Regions from separate parts of the Kitasatospora sp. NPDC085879 genome, predicted to be linked through region 2. Evidence: riboswitches for the same ligand, from Rfam matches in the RefSeq annotation. Region 2 holds a riboswitch; the other holds the start of a gene.
The links. Region 2 has a riboswitch for S-adenosylmethionine ahead of thrC (threonine synthase). Riboswitches for the same ligand answer to the same signal wherever they lie in the genome.
Positions count from the first base shown of each region.

Region 1: linked by a shared signal. The riboswitch ahead of AB0P35_RS04195 (aminotransferase class V-fold PLP-dependent enzyme) and the one ahead of thrC (threonine synthase) in region 2 are both predicted to bind S-adenosylmethionine.

Region 1 is NZ_JBFBJZ010000003.1:209,309-218,867, reverse strand. Features, by position in the region: gene AB0P35_RS04220 (NlpC/P60 family protein) at 179-1,207, opposite strand; gene AB0P35_RS04215 (NYN domain-containing protein) at 1,399-2,760, opposite strand; gene AB0P35_RS04210 (hypothetical protein) at 3,045-3,317, opposite strand; gene AB0P35_RS04205 (rhomboid family intramembrane serine protease) at 3,469-4,314, shown strand; gene AB0P35_RS04200 (Lrp/AsnC ligand binding domain-containing protein) at 4,311-4,592, shown strand; gene AB0P35_RS04195 (aminotransferase class V-fold PLP-dependent enzyme) at 4,660-6,027, opposite strand; SAM riboswitch class IV at 6,077-6,194, opposite strand; gene trpD (anthranilate phosphoribosyltransferase) at 6,307-7,380, opposite strand; gene AB0P35_RS04185 (hypothetical protein) at 7,545-7,970, opposite strand; gene AB0P35_RS04180 (heme-copper oxidase subunit III) at 8,295-8,915, shown strand; gene AB0P35_RS04175 (c-type cytochrome) at 9,071-9,559, shown strand, end outside.
Region 2 is NZ_JBFBJZ010000007.1:70,264-79,822, forward strand. Features, by position in the region: gene otsB (trehalose-phosphatase) at 1-679, shown strand, start outside; gene AB0P35_RS07855 (trehalose-6-phosphate synthase) at 713-2,182, opposite strand; gene AB0P35_RS07860 (glucosyl-3-phosphoglycerate synthase) at 2,244-3,224, opposite strand; SAM riboswitch class I at 3,386-3,517, shown strand; gene thrC (threonine synthase) at 3,535-4,812, shown strand; gene AB0P35_RS07870 (MoaD/ThiS family protein) at 4,845-5,123, shown strand; gene AB0P35_RS07875 (cold-shock protein) at 5,745-5,951, shown strand; gene groL (chaperonin GroEL) at 6,271-7,893, shown strand; gene AB0P35_RS07885 (Uma2 family endonuclease) at 8,091-8,663, shown strand; gene AB0P35_RS07890 (hypothetical protein) at 8,683-9,039, shown strand; gene AB0P35_RS07895 (DUF4031 domain-containing protein) at 9,036-9,305, shown strand; gene AB0P35_RS07900 (hypothetical protein) at 9,286-9,559, opposite strand, start outside.

The DNA.
Region 1 (9,559 bases), on a different contig from region 2:
GAGCACGACCGCCAGTGACCGAGAATCCACGCTCGGCTGACGAGATGTCACCCCGGGACGGACAAACACGACGCCCGGGCGTGTCGCAGATCACACAGTGATCACGACACGCCCGGGCGTGTCATGCGGCATCAGAAACGCCGCAGGTGAGGCTTATGTCCGAATTGCTACTGGATGGTCAGACGCGGCGGATCGTCTTGATCGGCAGGATGTCCGCGTCCATCACCTTCACCACGTCGCCGGTCCGCGGGGCGTGGACGACGAGGCCGTTGCCGATGTACATCCCGACGTGGTGCGCGTCCGAGTAGTAGATGACAAGGTCACCCGGCTGGGCGGCGGCCAGAGAGGGGACGCGGGTGCCGACGCTGGCCTGCGACTGTGAGGTACGCGGCAGCGACACGCCGGCCTTGGCGTACGCCCACACCATCAGACCGGAGCAGTCGAAGGAGTTCGGGCCGGTGGCGCCCCACACGTACGGGGTGCCGCGCTTGCCCATCGCAGCCTCGACCGCGACCGCGGCGTAGCCGGCGGCCGGCGGCAGGTTGGTCAGGTCGAAGCGGCTGGCGTCGCGCGAGGCGCGGTCGGTGCCCAGGATCGCGGCGCGCTCGGCGGCCGTCAGGGTGCTCAGCAGGCGCTGCGCCTCGGCGAGCTTCTTCTGGACGTCCGCCTTGGAGTCGTTCAGCACCTGGGTGGAGCGGTCCAGCTCGGCGAGGATGGCGGCGGCCTCCTGCTTCTGCTGGTCCAGCCGGCGCTGCTGGTCCCGAAGACCCTTCAGCGTGGAGGCCTGGGTGTCGGTGGCCTGCTCGTTGCTGGACGCCTTCTCGAGGTAGTTGTCCGGGTTCGAGGAGAGCATCAGCGCGACCGTCGGGTCGACGCCGCCGGTGCGGTACTGGTCGGCCGCCACCGCGGACAGGCCGGACGCCACCTGGGAGAGCTGCTCCTGGCTACGGGCGATCTGGTCCTGCAGCTGGTCGGCCTGCTTGCGGAGCTGGTCGGCCCGCTCCTTGGCGCCGTTGTACTTCTCGGCCGCCTGCTCCTGCTCCTCGAGCAGCTTGTCGACCTGGACCTTGACCTCGTCCTTGCTCGGCTTGGCCGGTGCGGCGTGCGCGCTGGCCTGCGCGGAGAGGGCGACCGCGGTCGCGGCGGCAGCGGTGAGCACGGATACCCGTGCGCGGCTCGGCTGCTTGGGACGGCGGTGGGAGGCCAAGGGTCTAGCTCCTTCTTCCTGCTGGACTCACCCGATCGAGTGGACGTCCGGAAAATAGGTTTGACGCCAGACCCTAGTGAAGATCCGTCCCCGGCGCCACTCCCGAGTTGGGCGAACTTGGCGCAGAGGCCACGATTTCACCACCCCGCCACAAGCCCGCCACCCGGCCCGCGCCGGGGGCCGACCGACCGTCAGGGCCGGGCGAGCCGGTTGAGCAGCAGAATCGACGCGACCGGACGCGCACCCGCCTTCCGCACGCCGTCCGCGACCTCGCGATCCGTGGAGACCACCACCACCGGCCGGCCCTGCGGCTCGGCCCGCACCAGGCGGCGGATCAGCTCGTCCGCGGTCTCCCCCGTGCGGCTGAAGCGCACCCGCACCCCGCGCGGCGGCGCCATGATCACCGGGACGTCCAGGTCCTGGCCGTCGAAGACGCAGGTCACCTCGGCCTGGGTGCGCTGCGCCAGCATGGCCAGACCGCCCAGCAGCCGCATCCGCTGCTGCTCCAGCGGCAGCGTCGGGTACCCGGTCTTGGTCACGTTGTAGCCGTCGACCACCAGGTGCACCTGAGGGATCGCCAGCAGCTGGTCGAGCAGTGCCGGGTCGTCCTCCGCCAGGCCGCGCCGCGCCACGTCGTGCGGGTTGGCCGAGCCCGGCTCGACCGCGTCCACCAGGTCGGCCGGCCGCAGCTGGGCCACCGGCAGCGCCAGCTCCCGCTGCAGCCCCTGCGCCGACTGGAGCACCGTGTCGAGCAGCAGCCGCAGCCGCATGTCCTCCACGCTGCGGCCCTCGCGCGCCGACCGCCGGCCGGCCTCGGCGGCCGTCTCCAGCTCGGTGATCCGGTGCCGCAGCCGGCGCGCCTCGCCGTCCGCCGCACTGCGTTCGGCCGCCGCCGCGGCGCGCGCCGCGTCCAGCTCCGTCTGCAGTTTGCGGGCCTCCGCCTGTGCCCGGCGGGTGTCGCTCTCCAGGCTCCGGACGCGCTTGCGCAGCGACTCCGCCTCCCGGCGCACCCCCTCCGACTCGGCGCGCTGCCGGTCCAGGTCCACCCGGGCGGCGGCGCGCACCTCGGCGAGTTCGGCCTGCAGCTTCTCCACCACCCGGGCGGCCTCGGCCGCGGCGCCCTCGGCGTCCGCCCGTTCGACCTCGTCGCCGGCCTCGGCCACCAGCCGGCTCCAGCCGGCCGGGCGCAGCAGGTAGGCGGCGGCGGCCACGTCCATCGGGTCGGCGGCTGCCGGGACGGCGCCGGACTCCAGCGCCTTGACCAGGTCCGGCTGGCCGAGCCGCAGCCGATCGGCTATCCGGACCCTGAACACCGGCTCCGCGTCCAGCGCCGCGGCCAGCGCGGTGGCCGCGTACTTGGCCCGCCGGGCTGGGGTGAACTTGGCGTACGGGCGCAGCCCCGCGGGCAGTTCGCCGGCCGGGATGGCACCGAGGGCGTCGGCCGCGATGCCGACCACCCGGCGGCGCACCCCTTCGGGGAGCGGCCGGTCCAGCTGCTCGGACGGCGTGTCCCCGGGCCCGGGCTCCGGCCCGGCCCCGGAAGCGTCCGGCAGCGCCGCGTCCGCAGCGGGCTGCTGCCCCTGCGGCTCGGCCGGCCCGCTCGCTGCGTCCACCACGTCCTCGGCTCCGATCCTGCTCCCCGGGCCCGCGCGGCCGGTGGCCGCTGCCCTCGAAATGCACCGCTCTGTGCAATTGTCCCGTCTACCGTGCCCAGCCGGGCACCTCGCCACACACCCCGGCGGGGCCCAGGCCCTCTCTTTCGGATCTTGCGCCCGGCAAGATCCGAAAGAGAGGGCCTCCGGCTCCACCGGGGTGTGTCAGGACGAGACGATACGGCTCAGGCCCCCGGCGCGTCCGCGGCCGGCTCCTCGGCGATGTCGGCGCCCGGCCGGGGGACGAGCTCCACCTGGTCGACGGCGTTGCACCAGCGGCAGCGGACCGACTCCAGGGTCTCGCTGAGCACCTCGGTCTCCTCCACCTTCGATTCGCCGCCGAGGTCGAAGTGCAGGTACTCCACCACTCGAGCCGAGCGCGTCACGTCGAAGCGGGTGAGGTTCCCGCAGAGCGTGCAACGCCAACGGGTCTCGGCGGTGGGGGCGGCGATGGTCATCGGAGGTCCTCTCGGATGGTCCCGGGTCCGGTGTCCTCCAAGCCTATTGCGTACGGCACCACCCGCGGTGACCGGTCCTGAGGGGCGGACAGGTCACCCGCTTGCAGCACCCGCGGTGTCACCGCGGGTGCGCCGAGGAATGCTCGCTGTCATGGCCGTCCCCGCCCCCGTCCCCGCCCCCGTGCGCGCAGCGGCGGGCCGGGACGCCGCCGCGCCCGCGCGCACGCCGCTGGTCACCTACGCCCTGATCGCGCTGAGCGCCCTCGTCCTGCTGGCCGGCCCGAGCTTCGGCCTCAACCCGCGGTACGGCACCGGAGCCGCCCGGGTCTGCGCGGAGCAGCGCTTCGAGCAGCACTGGGGGGCCGTCCCGGCGGAGCTGCTGTCCGGCAAACCCCTGGACGCTGCCCGGCTGGCCACCCTGCCGCCCGCGGTGCCGGGCTGCACGGTCACGCCGACCCCGCACAAGATCCCGTTCCTGTCGGTGCTCAGCTCGCTGTTCGTCCACGCGGGTTGGCTGCACCTGGTCGGCAACCTGCTCTTCCTCTATGTCTTCGGCCCGGACGTGGAGGAACGGCTCGGACGGCTGCGCTTCCTCCTCTTCTATCTGGGCATCGGCTACCTGGCGACGTACGGCTGGGCGCTGGCCGAGGCGGACTCGACCCAGTCGGTGCGGGCGCTGGTCGGCGCCTCGGGAGCGATCGCCGGGGTGCTCGGCGGCTATCTGCGGCTCTACCCGCGGGCCCGGGTGACCACGCTGGTGCCGGTGCTGTTCTTCCTGCCGCTGCGCTTCCCGGCCTGGCTGGTGCTCGGGCTGTGGTTCGCCCTGCAGTGGTGGCCGGTCGGGCCGGCGGTGCCCGGCGTGGCGTACCTGGTGCACGTGATCGGCTTCAGCGCGGGCTGGCTGCTGGCGCGCCCGGTGCGGCCCCGGACAGGGCAGACGCGCCGCCTGACGGCGGATACGCTGGGCGGTACCCCACACACAGGAGCCGAAGAGTGATCACCGCGATCGTCCTCATCAAGACCAGCGTCGACCGGATCCCCGAGATCGCCGAGGCGATCGCCGCGATCGAGGGCGTCAGCGAGGTCTACTCGGTGACCGGCAGCTACGACCTGGTGGCGATGGTCCGGGTGCGGCAGCACGAGGACCTGGCCGAGGTGATCCCCGGTCAGGTCAACAAGGTGCCGGGTGTGGAGCACACCGAGACCCAGATCGCCTTCCGCACCTACTCGCAGCACGACCTGGAGGCCGCGTTCGCGCTCGGCCTGGACGAGTAGCGGCACCGGGCCGCCCGGCCGGGCGGCCCACTCCCTGCCCGTGCGGGCCGAGGCGGCCCGAGGCCGCTCAGGCGGCCCGGCCGGTGTCGGCGACGCAGCGGCCGCCCTCGTTGCGGTAGTTCCAGCGGGCGCCGTCGGTGACGAGCTCCCGGACGGCGGCCAGGAAGCGGTCGACGTGCTCCTCGGGGGTGCCCGCGCCGAAGCTCACCCGGATCGCGTTCAGGCTACGCTCCCCCGGCAGCGACGGCTCCGGCGCGCCGCACTCGGACGGCGCCGCCTCCTCCCCGCCGAGCAGGGTGCGCACCAGCGGGTGCGCGCAGAACAGGCCGTCCCGGACACCGATGCCGTACTCGGCGGAGAGCGCCGCCGAGAAGTGCGAGCTGTTCCAGCCGCGGACGACGAAGGACAGCACGCCGACCCGGGCCGAGCCCGCGCCGAACAGGTTGAGCACCTTGACCTCGGGGATCCGCGCCAGCCCGGCGGTGAGTCGCTCGATCAGCGCCCGCTCGCGGCCCTCCAGCTCGTCGAAGCCGGCCTCCGAGAGCGCCCGGCAGGCCGAGGCGATGGCGTAGGCGCCGATCACGTTCGGCGAGCCGGCCTCGTGCCGGGCCGGGCCGGTGTGCCACTCGACGGCCACCGAGCCGTCCGCCTCCCGGGCCACGGTGCGGCTGGCGCCGCCGCCCGCCAGGTACGGCTCGGCCGCGTCCAGCCAGTCGCTGCGGCCGGCCAGCACCCCGGCGCCGAACGGCGCGTACAGCTTGTGGCCGGAGAACGCGACCCAGTCGACGCCGAGTTCACGGACCGACAGGCGGTGGTGCGGGGCCAGCTGGGCGGCGTCCAGGACGACCCGGGCGCCGTGCCGGTGGGCGGTCTCGGTGAGTTCGGCGATCGGCCACAGCTCTCCGGTGACGTTGGAGGCTCCGGTGACGCACAGCAGGCGCGGGCCCTCGGCGGAGCCGGCGGCGAGCGCGGCGTCCAGGGCGGCGACGGCCTCGGCGTGCGAGCGCGGGGCGCGCAGGTACTCGACCGTCAGACCGGCGTGGCGCCAGGGCAGCAGGGAGGCGTGGTGCTCGGTCTCGAAGGCGAAGACCCGGGTGCCGGCGGGCACCGCACCGGCCAGCAGGTTGAGCGAGTCGGTGGTGGCGCGGGTGAACACCACCTGGTCGCCCTCGCGCAGGTCGAGGAAGTCGGCGACGGTGCGGCGGCTCTGCTCGAACAGGTCGGTGGACAGCTGGGAGAGGTAGCCGGCCCCGCGGTGGACGCTGCCGTAGTAGGGGGCGTACGCGGCGACGTCGTCCCAGACCCGCTGCAGGGCGGGAGCGCTGGCGGCGTAGTCGAGCGCGGCGTAGCCGACCTTCTCACCGGTGGCGAGCGGCACCTGGACGTCGTGGCCGAGAACGGCGAGGGGGGCGCAGAGATCGGTCGACAGCGACATGAGGATGCACTCCTTCACGGGGTGGGGACCCCGGGGATGCGTCGCCGGAAGTCCGCGCTTGCCACGCGGACGGTGTGCCGCACGGCCCGGTCCTCACCCAGGGCACCCCGCCACGGACGGAGGGTTGCCGGACAGCAAGCTGGGGCTTGACGCTGCCACTCATGACCTGCCGGAGACTCTAGGTGACCGCCGCGCGACCGGTCAAGACGGACAGGGGCGCGTGGGGCTGTGCCCCACGCGCCCCTGACGGGCTCCGCCCTGCGTCCGTGCGGCCTCGGACTACTTCTGCGTGGCCTCGGCCCAGCGCTTGAGGGTGGCCTCGGCCGTGCCGGAGTCGATCGCGGCCGCCGCCCGCTCGATCCCCGCCGCGAGCTGCTCGGTCAGCGGGGCGTCGGTGAGGTCGATCGCGGCCAGTGCGGCGGCGGTGTTGAGCAGGACGGCGTCCCGGACGGGCCCCCGCTCGCCGGCGAACACCCGCCGTGCGACACCGGCGTTGTGCTCGGCGTCGGCTCCTCGCAGCGCCTCGATCCCGGCCAGCTCGATCCCGACGTCCCGCGGGTCGAACGAGGTCTCGGTGACGGCACCGTTCTTGACGATCCAGACGTGCGAGGTGGTGCAGACGGTCAGTTCGTCGAGGCCGTCGTCGCCGCGGAAGACCAGCGCGGAGGCGCCGCGGCGGGCGAAAACGCCCGCGATCAGCCCGGCCAGCCGGGTGTCGAAGCAGCCGACGGCGTGCGAGGTGACCTTCGCCGGGTTGGTCAGCGGCCCGAGGATGTTGAAGGCGGTGGGCACGCCGAGCCCGGCCCGCGCGGTGGCCGCGTGCCGCATCGCGGGGTGGAACTTGGCCGCGAAGCAGAAGGTCAGGCCGACCTCCTCGGCCACCTCGGCGACCCGGCGGGCGCCGAGGTCGAGGCTGACGCCGAGCTTCTCCAGCACGTCCGAGGAGCCGGAGGCGGAGGAGGAGGCCCGGTTGCCGTGCTTGACGACCTTGGCTCCGGCCGCGGCCGCCACGATCGCCGACATGGTGGAGATGTTGACGGTCTTGGCGCGGTCACCGCCCGTGCCGACGATGTCGACGGCGGGCCCGGGGATGTGCAGCGGCTCGGCGTGCGCGTACATGGCGTCGACCAGGCCGGCGATCTCCTCGACGGTCTCGCCCTTCGCCCGCAGCGCGACCATGAAGCCGGCCACCTGGACGGGCGAGGCCTCGCCGCTCATGATCTGGTCCATCGCCCAGGAGGTGTCCGCCTCCGCGAGGTTCTCGCCGCGCAGCAGTGCCGACAGGACGTCCGGCCAGGTGCGGACCACCTGCACGGGGTCCTTGCCGCCGTTCGCAGGGTTCACGTTCACCATGGCCGACTCCAGCTCTCATCGGTAGTGCGCCGATACAGGGACGGAGCCAGCCTAGCGAGCGGCGGCGGGCGGCCGCGCCGATCCCGCCGCCCCTTCTCTCCTGGTGAGACGGGTGGGTGGTGCGCCCTTGTCAGTGGTGCGCGGGTGTCAGTGGTGTGCGGGTGTCAGTGGTGTGCGGGTGTCCGCCGGGCGATCCGGCCGCGGAGCAGGGTGGCCGCGGCGTCGGCGAGCGCGACCGGGTCGACCGGCCGGGCGATCGCGGCGTCGGCCCGGCTCCAGGCGGCGAGCCAGGAGTCCTGCGGGCGGCCGATGAGGACCAGGACGGGCGGGCAGCCGTAGATCTCGTCCTTGAGCTGGCGGGTGAGGCCGAGGCCGCCGGCGGGGACGGCCTCGCCGTCCAGCACGCACAGGTCGACGCCGCCCTTCTCGAGGGCGCGGAGGACGGCCGGGGTGGTGGCGCACTCCAGGTACTCGACGGCGGGGAGGTCGGCGGCGGGCCGGCGGCCGAGCGCCAGGGTGACCTCCTCGCGGGTGTTGCGGTCGTCGCTGTAGACGAGAACGGTGAGCGTCTCGTCGGTCGTGTGCGCCATGGGCCCTGCTCCCGGGTGCTCGTCCTCTTATATGTACAGCTCCGAACGGCCCAGTGTGATCCGGACCACGTTCACCTCCGGATGCTACTCCGGCGGAGCCGTCCCGGTGAGTCCCTGACGCGATCTCCCTCAACCCGCCGCGCCCGGATCTCACCCGCGCGGGGTACCCGGCATCGCCCACCCCGAACAACCATCAGAAAACGGACACGCGGCCAACCGGCCCTCCGGGCGTCGACGCAGGCCAGGCCCAGGGGGGCATACCGCACGCACCGGACACTCCGAGGAGCACCCCCCGGCGTGAAGACGGAATAAGGGACCGACATAATGTCCGTCGTGGCGACAGCAACAGCAACAGAAACCGGACACGCGCACGGAGCGGTCAACAGGCCGAACCTGGTCAGCGTCGGAACCATCGTCTGGCTGAGCTCCGAGCTGATGTTCTTCGCGGCCCTGTTCGCGATGTACTTCACGCTCCGCTCGGTCATGGGCTCGGAGTTCTGGGCGGAGAAGGCGGAAGCCCTCAACGTGCCGTTCTCCTCGGTGAACACCACGATCCTGGTGCTCTCCTCCCTCACCTGCCAGCTCGGCGTTTTCGCCGCCGAGCGCGGTGACGTGAAGAAGCTCCGCTCGTGGTTCTACATCACCTTCGTGATGGGTGCGATCTTCATCGGCGGCCAGATCTTCGAGTACACCGAGCTGGTCAAGGTGGACGGCCTGTCGCTGTCCTCGGACCCGTACGGCACGGTGTTCTACCTGACCACCGGCTTCCACGGCCTGCACGTGACGGGTGGTCTGATCGCCTTCCTGCTGGTCCTGGGGCGGACGTACGCCGCCAGGCGGTTCACGCACGAGCAGGCCACCGCCGCGATCGTGGTGTCGTACTACTGGCACTTCGTCGACGTCGTGTGGATCGGCCTGTTCGCGACCATCTACCTGATCAAGTAAAGGCTGATCAGGTCGCTGGCCGCCGGCCGGAGAGCACCCGCCCCGTGCGGGAGCCCCGCCGACAGTCCGCCCCGCCCCGGGTACCGGCCCCGAGCAGACCGGCTCCCGCGGGCGCAGCCACCCAGCCGACCAGATCCTGACACCGGGGTTAATCCGTGAAAAAGCTCTCCGCACGACGGCGCCACCCACTGGCGGCGCTGGTCGTCCTACTTCTCGCCCTGGCGGCCACCGGGGGGCTGTACGCCGCGTTCGCGCCCGCCGAGAAGGCGCAGGCCGACACCTCCGCGCAGTCGCTCGCCATCGAAGAGGGCAAGAAGCTCTTCGCCGTGGGCTGCTCCTCCTGCCACGGCCTCGACGGCCAGGGCAGCTCCGACGGCCCGAGCCTGGTGGGCGTGGGTTCCGCCGCGGTCGACTTCCAGGTCGGCACCGGCCGTATGCCGGCCCAGCAGAGCGGCGCCCAGGTGCCCGCCAAGAAGGTCGTCTACTCCCAGGCCCAGATCGACCAGCTGGCCGCCTACGTGGCCTCGCTCGGCCCCGGCCCGGTCGTTCCGACCAAGGAGCAGTACACCTCCACCGACCCGAACGACGTGGCCAAGGGCGGCGAGCTCTTCCGGACCAACTGCGCCCAGTGCCACAACTTCGCC
Region 2 (9,559 bases):
GGCCCCCCGGGTCGGCGCGGTGGCCGTGGTCACCGGCCGCCCCGCGGCGGACGCGGTCGCCTTCGGCGGCTTCGACGGTGTCCCGGGGCTGGAGCACCTGACCGTGCTCGGCCAGTACGGCGCCGAGCGCTGGGACGCGCACACCGGGGCGCTCACCGCCCCCGAGCCGCCGCCCGGCGTCGCCGCCGCCCGCGCCGCACTGCCCGCCCTGCTGGCCCGCGAGGGCGCCCCCGAGGGCACCTGGACGGAGGACAAGGGCCGCGCGCTCGCCGTGCACACCCGCCGCACCGCCGAACCGCAGCCCGCCATGGACCGGCTGCGCGCCCCGCTGGCCGCCTTCGCCGCCGAGCACGGGCTCGTCGTCGAACCCGGCCGGTTCGTGCTGGAGCTGCGCCCGCCCGGCGTCGACAAGGGCGGCGCCCTGGAGGCCTTCCTCGCCGAGCGGTCCGCCCGCACGGTGCTCTACGCCGGCGACGACCTCGGCGACCTGGCCGCCTTCGCCGCCGTCGAGAAGCGCCGCGGCGAGGGCCTGTCCGGCCTGCTCGTCTGCAGCGGCCCGACCACCGGCGAGGCGCCGGTGCGCGAACTGGCCGACCGGGCGGACCTCGTCGTCCCGGGCCCGGCCGGCCTGGTGGAGCTGCTGGCGGCCCTCGCCGAGGAACTGGGCGCTGAGAGGTAGCGCCCCTGAGTGGTCAGCCATGTGCCTCGGGTGTCAGCCGAGGGCGTTGAGCTGGTCGAGGAACCACTGCTGCGGAGGCAGCGCGGTGGCCGCTGCGGTGAGCCGCTTGGTGCGGTCGGCGCGCTCCTCCGCAGGCATGGTCAGCGCCCGGTGCAGCGCGTCCGCGGTGGCGATCACGTCGTACGGGTTGACCGTGATCGCGTCCTCGGCGAGTTCCGCGTACGCGCCCGCCTCGCGGGAGAGCACCAGGGCGCAGCCCGCGTCGGAGACCACCGGGACCTCCTTGGCGACCAGGTTCATGCCGTCCCGGATCGGGTTGACCAGCGCCACGTCGGCCAGCCGGTAGGCCGCCAGCGACCGCGGGAAGTCGTCGTTGACGTGCAGGATCAGCGGCTGCCAGTCGGCCGTGGCGAACTCGTCGGTGATCTCCCGGGCGATCCGCTGCACCGCCGCCGTGTACTCGCGGTACTCCGGCAGGTCGTGCCGGGAGGGGTAGGCGAAGGCGATGTGGACGACCCGCTCCAGCCACTCGGGCCGGCTGCGCAGCAGGTGCCGGTAGGCGAGCAGGCCGCGGACGATGTTCTTGCTGAGTTCGGTGCGGTCGACCCGGACGATCGTCCGCCGGTCGCCCACCGCCTCGCGGAGCGCCGCCAGCCGGGCGTCCACGTCCGGCCGGTGCGCGCGCTCGCGCAGGAAGTCGGCGTCGGCGCCGAGCCCGTGCACGCCCAGGCGCGTGGTGCGCCCGTCGTGGGTGACGGTGCGGGCCGCGCGGTCCACGGTGGCGCCGAGCACCGCCTCGCAGCAGTCGGCGAAGGCGAGCGCCCACCGTTCGGTGAGGAAGCCGGCCCGGTCGGCGCCCAGGATGCCGGCGAGCACCTCGGCGGCGACGTCGTCGGGCAGCAGGCGGTAGTACTCCGGCGGCGCCCACGGGGTGTGCGAGAAGTGCCCGATCCGCAGGTCCGGCCGGAGCGCGCGGAGCAGCGCCGGGGCGAGCGACAGGTGGTAGTCCTGCACCAGGACGGCGGCGCCGGGGGCGGCCTCGGCGGCCAGCGCCTCGGCGAAGGCGGTGTTGTACGCGGTGTAGGACTCCCACTCGCGCCGGAACCGGTCGTCGAAGACGGGGCTGACCGGGGTGTCGTACAGCAGGTGGTGGACGAACCACAGGGTGGAGTTGGCGATGCCGTTGTAGGCGCGGGCGAAGGTGCCGGGCTCGATGTCCAGCATCCGGACGGCCTGTCCGCCGACGTCGTGGCCGGCCAGGTCGAGCCGCCCGTCCGGGGCCTGCCGGGCGGCCTGCCGGTCGGCGTCGCCGAGGGCGGCGCAGACCCAGACCGCCGACGGGTCGGCGATCGCGGAGAGCCCGGACACCAGGCCGCCGCCGCCTCTCTTCAGGGTGAGCGTGCCGTCGTCCCCGCTGCTGAAGGACACCGGGCCGCGGTTCGAGGCCACCAGGACGGGGGCGGCGCCGGACTGCTGCGTGCGTTCGAACGCGAGATCGGCCATATCCCCTAGCTTGCCGCGCGACCGCCGCGGCAAACCATCCGGCGGCCGCGGCGGGTGCCGCTCAGCGCTCCCGGTACTCGGGCACGGTGCGCATCGGCGGCCGCTCCAGGGCGGTCACCTCGTGGGTGTGCGCGGTGAAGCCGGCTGTGCCCGGATCGCGGCTGAACTGGGTGAGCAGCGGGTGCACCAGGTCCTCGCCGGCCTTCAGCCGGTGGGTGCGGTCCAGCCGCTCCAGGGCGGTGCGGTAGATCGTGGCGGCCATCCGCCCGAGCGCCTGCCCGTCCTGGTGGCGGTGGTGCCGGACCCCGACGTCGACCTGGGCCAGCGCGTCCAGCCCGACCGCCTCCAGAGCGTCCACCAGCAGCCCGAGCTCCACCCCGTACCCGGTCGGGAAGGGCAGCCGCTCCAGCAGCGAGCGGCGGGCCGCGTACTCGCCGCCGAGCGGCTGGACGAAGCCGGCCAGCTGCGGCCAGTGCAGGTTGATCAGCGGGCGGGCGACGAGCTCGGTCACCCGACCGCCGCCGGCCGGTACCACCGCGCCCGCGGTCTCCAGCGGCCGGTCGTACATCGCCTTGACCAGCTGCAGCCCGGGGTCGGTGAGCAGCGGCCCGACGATCCCGGTGACGAAGGCCGGGTCGAACTCGCGCAGGTCCGCGTCGACGAAGCAGACCACCGCGCCGGAGGTGGCCAGCAGCGACCGCCAGAGCACCTCGCCCTTGCCGGGGGCGGCCGGCAGCCGGGGCAGGAGGTCGTCGCGGTGCACCACTCGGGCGCCGGCCGCCCGGGCGATCTCGGCCGTCCGGTCGACCGAGCCCGAGTCCACCACGACCAGCTCGTCGACCAGCGGGTGACGCTCCATCAGCTCGGTGCGGACGGTGGCGACGATCTCCCCGACGGTGGGCTCCTCGTCGAGGGCGGGCAGCACCACGCTGACCGTTCCCGCGCTCCCCGCCGCCCGCTTGGCGGCGAGCAGCCGCTCCACCGGGTAGTCGGCCGCCGCCCAGGAGCGGCGACGCAGCCAGGACGCGACCTCGGGGAGCACGTCGGGACGGGGCTGCTCGGTCACGGTCTCGCTCCTCGTAACTTCCATCTCGCGGATCGGACGCCGCCTTTCGGCGCCGGTGCCTTCGGATACAGTCTTCGTACTGCGGTCGCGCCTTCGCACGCCGGGGTCGCCGCAGCGCACAACACACAACTTCACAGAGCTCATCCAGAGGGACTGAGGGAACGGCCCGTCGACGTCCCGGCAACCTTCTCGCGTGGCGGTCGCAGGCCCCCGCGGGACAGGTGCCAATTCCGGCCTGTGGCGCAACCGCGCCACGGGGAAGATGAGGAGAGAGGCCTCCGCCAGCATGGCTACCGCTACCCCTGCACCCGCTGCCACCGTCGACCTCGGTCCGGCCGCAGCCCTTTCCTGTCGCGAGTGCGGCACCCGCTTCCCGCTCGGCCCGAGCTTCGCGTGCCTCGAGTGCTTCGGCCCGCTGGAGATCGCGTACGACTACTCCGGCTACGACGCCGCCGAACTCCGCAAGCGCATCGAGGCCGGCCCGGCCAGCATCTGGCGCTACGCCCCGCTGCTGCCGGTGCCCGCCGACGTGGCCGGCAAGCCCAACCTCAACCCGGGCTGGACCCCGCTGGTCAAGGCCGACAACCTGGGCCGTGAGCTCGGCTTCACCGCCCAGCTGCACGTCAAGGACGACTCCGGCAACCCGACACACTCCTTCAAGGACCGCGTGGTCGCCTGCGCCATCGAGGCCGCCCGCGCCTTCGACTTCACCACCCTGTCCTGCTCGTCCACCGGCAACCTGGCCGGCGCGGTCGGCGCGGCCGCCGCCCGGGCCGGCTTCAAGTCCTGCGTGTTCATCCCGCACGACCTGGAGCAGGGCAAGATCGTCATGGCCGGCGTGTACGGCGGCGCCCTGATCGGCATCGACGGCAACTACGACGACGTGAACCGCTTCTGCTCCGAGCTGATCGGCGACCCGGCCGGCGAGGGCTGGGGCTTCGTCAACGTCAACCTCCGCCCGTACTACGGCGAGGGTTCCAAGACGCTGGCCTTCGAGATCTGCGAGCAGCTCGGCTGGCGGCTGCCCGAGCAGATCGTGATCCCGATCGCCTCCGGCTCGCAGCTCACCAAGATCGACAAGGGCCTGCAGGAACTGATCAAGCTCGGCCTGGTCGAGGACCGCCCGTACAAGATCTTCGGCGCCCAGGCCGAGGGCTGCTCCCCGATCTCCGCCGCCTTCAAGGCCGGCCACGACGTGATCCGCCCGGTCAAGCCGCAGACCATCGCCAAGTCCCTGGCGATCGGCAACCCGGCCGACGGCCCGTACGTGCTCGACATCGCCCGCCGCACCGGCGGTGCGGTCGAGGACGTCACCGACGCCGAGGTGGTGGCCGCCATCAAGCTGCTGGCGCGCACCGAGGGCATCTTCGCCGAGACCGCCGGCGGCGTGACCGTCGGCGTCCTGAAGAAGCTGGTCGAGACCGGGCAGCTGGACCCGTCGAAGGAGACCGTGGCCATCAACACCGGCGACGGCCTGAAGACCCTCGACGCGGTCGCCGACTCCGGCCTGACCGCCACCATCCGCCCGACGCTGGAGTCCTTCCGCGCCGCCGGCCTCGCCTGAGCAGCCAACCCCTTCCGCCAAGGAGCACGCCCATGAGCGCCACCGTCCGCATCCCGACCATCCTGCGCACCTACACCGGCGGTGCGGCCGAGGTGACCGCCGAGGGCGACACCCTGGCCGCCGTCGTGGCCGACCTGGAGCAGAACCACACCGGCATCTCCGCCCGCATCCTGGACGACGCCGGCAAGCTCCGCCGCTTCGTCAACGTCTACGTGAACGACGACGACGTGCGCTTCGCCGAGGGCCTGGAGACGGCGATCAAGGACGGCGCCACGGTGTCGATCATCCCCGCGGTGGCCGGCGGCTGCTGAGCCCCGCACCCTGCCCGCGGCGAGCCGCCGCCGGGACCGGAATCCTATTTTCCGGTCCGGCGGCGGCTCTCGCCGTGTCGGGTGGAAAAAGCACCGCCTGACGGGGAGTAGAGTTCGGGGCGGTGGCAGTGCTCCCCTCCGCGCCGCCCATTCTGATCAGCGGTAATACCAGGAATGGCGCACCCCGGCCCGGGCGGCTGGATCGTGTGCGCAAGGCTCTGGCGCCGATCGTCGGCCACGTCCGCCCGCTGAGACGGGAAGCGGACGGCACGGGAGCGAACCTGTCAGGCAAGTGTCAGAATTCCTGCGGCAATATGTCGTTTTCTGCCCGTTATGTCCGGCGTGAAATGCCGAGATCGGGCACTTTCATCCCGTCATATCCCTTGGTGCAGCCCGGGATTTCCCCGAAGTTGACCCTGTTGCACAGGGCACCTGTCCGGATACATTCAGCCGCGGTCGACGCATTCACCCGTCCGTCGGGCCCGTACCGGGGCCCCGGGCGGTGGTCTGCGGCGTGCACGGCTGTGCCCAGGGGGGGTTCCCTCGGGCCGGCCCACCGGACCTGGGCCCGCAAAGACTGCGGACCCGTGAATGGCCAGCACAGCACAAGGGGAGTTCGGAATGGCTCAGGGCACCGTCAAGTGGTTCAACGCGGAGAAGGGCTACGGCTTCATCGCGGTCGACGGTGGTGCGGACGTGTTCGTCCACTACAGCGCGATCCAGATGGACGGCTACCGCACCCTCGAGGAGGGCCAGCGGGTCGAGTTCGAGATCTCCCAGGGGCAGAAGGGGCCGCAGGCGGACATGGTTCGCGCCGCTGCGGGCTGACCTTCGACCTGCGGAGCCCTCGGCTCGTCACGAGCTGGTCGGCGACTTTCTTCGCGCCAGGCCCGTACGACACGTCGTACGGGCCTGCGTCATGTCCGGAACCGGTGCGGCCGTTCCGCCGGGACACGGCGATCGGGCTTGCACTCGCCACCCGTGAGTGCTAATCATTGGCGTTAGCACTCACAGCTTGAGAGTGACAAGCGGACCGGGTCGGTGAGGCCCCGTCGAGCGGTAGGGGAAAGGACCCCCGCTCACAGGGCCGTCCGTCGCGGGCACCTCTGGTCCGAGCAGTCGACCGTGTCCCGGAGGACCACTTCAGATGGCCAAGATCATCGCTTTTGATGAGGAAGCTCGCCGCGGCCTTGAGCGCGGCATGAACCAGCTTGCCGACGCCGTCAAGGTCACGCTCGGCCCCAAGGGCCGCAACGTCGTCCTTGAGAAGAAGTGGGGCGCCCCCACGATCACCAACGACGGTGTCTCCATCGCCAAGGAGATCGAGCTCGAGGACCCGTACGAGAAGATCGGCGCGGAGCTCGTCAAGGAGGTCGCCAAGAAGACCGACGACGTCGCGGGTGACGGCACCACCACCGCCACCGTGCTCGCCCAGGCGCTCGTCCGCGAGGGTCTGCGCAACGTCGCCGCCGGCGCCAACCCGATGGCCCTGAAGCGCGGCATCGAGAAGGCCGTCTCGGCCGTCTCCGACCAGCTGCTCGCCCAGGCCAAGGACGTGGAGACCAAGGAGCAGATCGCCTCCACCGCCTCCATCTCGGCCGCCGACACCCAGATCGGCGAGCTCATCGCCGAGGCCATGGACAAGGTCGGCAAGGAAGGCGTCATCACCGTCGAGGAGAGCAACACCTTCGGTCTGGAGCTCGAGCTCACCGAGGGCATGCGCTTCGACAAGGGCTACATCTCCGCGTACTTCGCCACCGACCTGGAGCGCATGGAGACCAGCTTCGAGGACCCGTACATCCTCATCGCCAACTCCAAGATCTCCTCGGTCAAGGACCTCCTCCCGCTGCTGGAGAAGGTCATGCAGAGCGGCAAGCCGCTCGTCATCATCGCCGAGGACGTCGAGGGCGAGGCCCTGTCGACCCTGGTCGTGAACAAGATCCGCGGCACCTTCAAGTCCGTCGCCGTCAAGGCCCCGGGCTTCGGCGACCGCCGCAAGGCCATGCTCGGCGACATCGCCATCCTCACCGGCGGCACCGTCATCTCCGAGGAGGTCGGCCTCAAGCTGGAGAACGCGGGCCTCGACCTGCTGGGCACCGCCCGCAAGGTGGTCATCACCAAGGACGAGACCACCATCGTCGACGGTGGCGGCGACAGCGACCAGGTCGCCGGCCGCGTGAACCAGATCCGCGCCGAGATCGAGAACAGCGACTCGGACTACGACCGCGAGAAGCTCCAGGAGCGCCTCGCCAAGCTGGCCGGCGGCGTGGCCGTCATCAAGGCCGGCGCGGCCACCGAGGTCGAGCTCAAGGAGCGCAAGCACCGCATCGAGGACGCCGTCCGCAACGCGAAGGCCGCCGTCGAGGAGGGCATCGTCGCCGGTGGTGGCGTCGCGCTGCTGCAGGCCGGTGTCGCGTTCGACAAGCTGGAGCTCGAGGGCGACGAGGCCACCGGTGCCAACATCGTCCGCGTGGCGCTCGAGGCCCCGATCAAGCAGATCGCGACCAACGCCGGCCTCGAGGGCGGCGTCGTGGTGGAGAAGGTGCGCAACCTCCCCGCCGGCCACGGCCTGAACGCCGCGACCAACGAGTACGTCGACCTCATCGCCGCGGGCATCATCGACCCGGCCAAGGTCACCCGCTCCGCGCTGCAGAACGCCGCCTCCATCGCGGCGCTCTTCCTCACCACCGAGGCCGTCATCGCCGACAAGCCGGAGAAGGCCTCCGCGGCCGCCGGCGGCGGCATGCCGGGCGGTGACATGGACTTCTGATCCTCCCGAGGATCAGCGGACCAGGAACGCTCTGCGAGGGCGGTCTCCCCACACGGGGAGGCCGCCCTCGCGGCATTCCCGCACCGCTCACTCGTTCGTGGGACGCTGAGCCCATGACGGAATGGGGCACCTCGGACGGTCCGTACAGTGACGACCACGAGCGTCGAACGGGAGACAGGAGGTCGGCGGTGACTGCGATGTCGGTCGAGCCGGGGCGTCAGTGGGACTACCTGCTGAACACCTGGCTGGAGCTGGACGTCCCCGAGGGCTGGCGCGCGGAGATCGACGAGGGGGAGATCCGCTTGGTGCCGCCGCCCAACGTGGGCCACAACGTGATTGCCGGAAAGGTGCACCGGGCGCTGCTCGCGTGCCTGCCGCCCGAGGTGGGCGTCTACCAGACCCTGGGCACGGAGATCGTCCCGCTGGAGAAGCTGTACGTGCCCGACCTGGTGGTGGTGGACGATGCGCGCCTGGTGGAGCAGGAGGCGTCGATCGATGCGTCCGGCCTGCTGATGGCGGTGGAGATCACCTCGAAGCGGACCGCCCGGCTCGACCGCACCAAGAAGCTCTGGGCGTACGGCCACGCGCCCGTCCCGATCTTCCTGCTGGTCGACCGCTTCGACGAGGAAGGGCCGACGGTCACGCTGTTCTCCGAACCGGATCAGGGGCGGTACCAGCGGGGTGTCCGCACGCCCTTCGGGCAGCCGGTCGCGTTGCCCGCGCCGTTCGCGATCGAGCTGAGCACGGAAGGGTTCCCGGCCGCCAAGTGACCTGCGGGAGAATGGGCGGATGGCCAGCTCTGAGATCGAAGCCGCCCTGCACGGCGCCCGTGCACTGATCCTCGCCGACCTGACCGCCCGGGACGTGGCGGACGCCGCGGTGGTGTCGCTGGTGGAGGACGCCGTGACGCACCGGCGGTGGTGGCTCGAGCAGTGGCCGGACGGCACCGAGTTCGTGCTCGGGCTGGTCGCCCAGGACGTGCAGGACGCGCTGCTGGAGGCGTACGGGCGCTGGCCGCTGTGCGCCGACTGCGCCGCCGAGGACGATCCGCACGCGCTCAGCGTGGAGCCGGAACTCGGCCCCGACCCGCACTGGGTGTGCGGCAAGCGCGGCGTGGTGGTGGCCCCGGTCGGAGAGCTGTCGTGATCCTCGTCGACCCGCCCAGCTGGCCCGGCCACGGGAAGTTCTGGTCGCACCTGGTCAGCGACGTCAGCTACGAGGAACTGCACGCCTTCGCCGCGGAGCTGGGCGCGCCCGCCCGCGGCTTCGAGCGCGACCACTACGACATACCGGCGGACTGGTACGAGCGGGCCGTGGCCCTCGGCGCCCGGCCGGTCGGCAGCAAGGAGCTGGTCGCCCGGCTCACCGCCGCCGGCCTGCGCCGCCGCAAGGTCAGCTCTCCAGGCTCCTGAGCTCCGCCGCGAGGTTGGCCCGGGCGGCGGCGTCGAACCGGGCCAGCGCCTCCGGTGTGCGGTAGAGCGCGGGCAGTTCCAGCAGCTGCCGCAGGATCGCCGCCCGCCCGGCCCGGAAGGCCTCTTCCGGGACGAAGCCGTACTCCTCGCGCACGGCCGCCGTGTACGCCGCGTACCGGTCCGGGTCGGTGCCGAGGATCGCGAGGTCCGCGTCGCAGAGCACCTCGCCGTTGCGGTCGCCGCTCTCGCAGCCG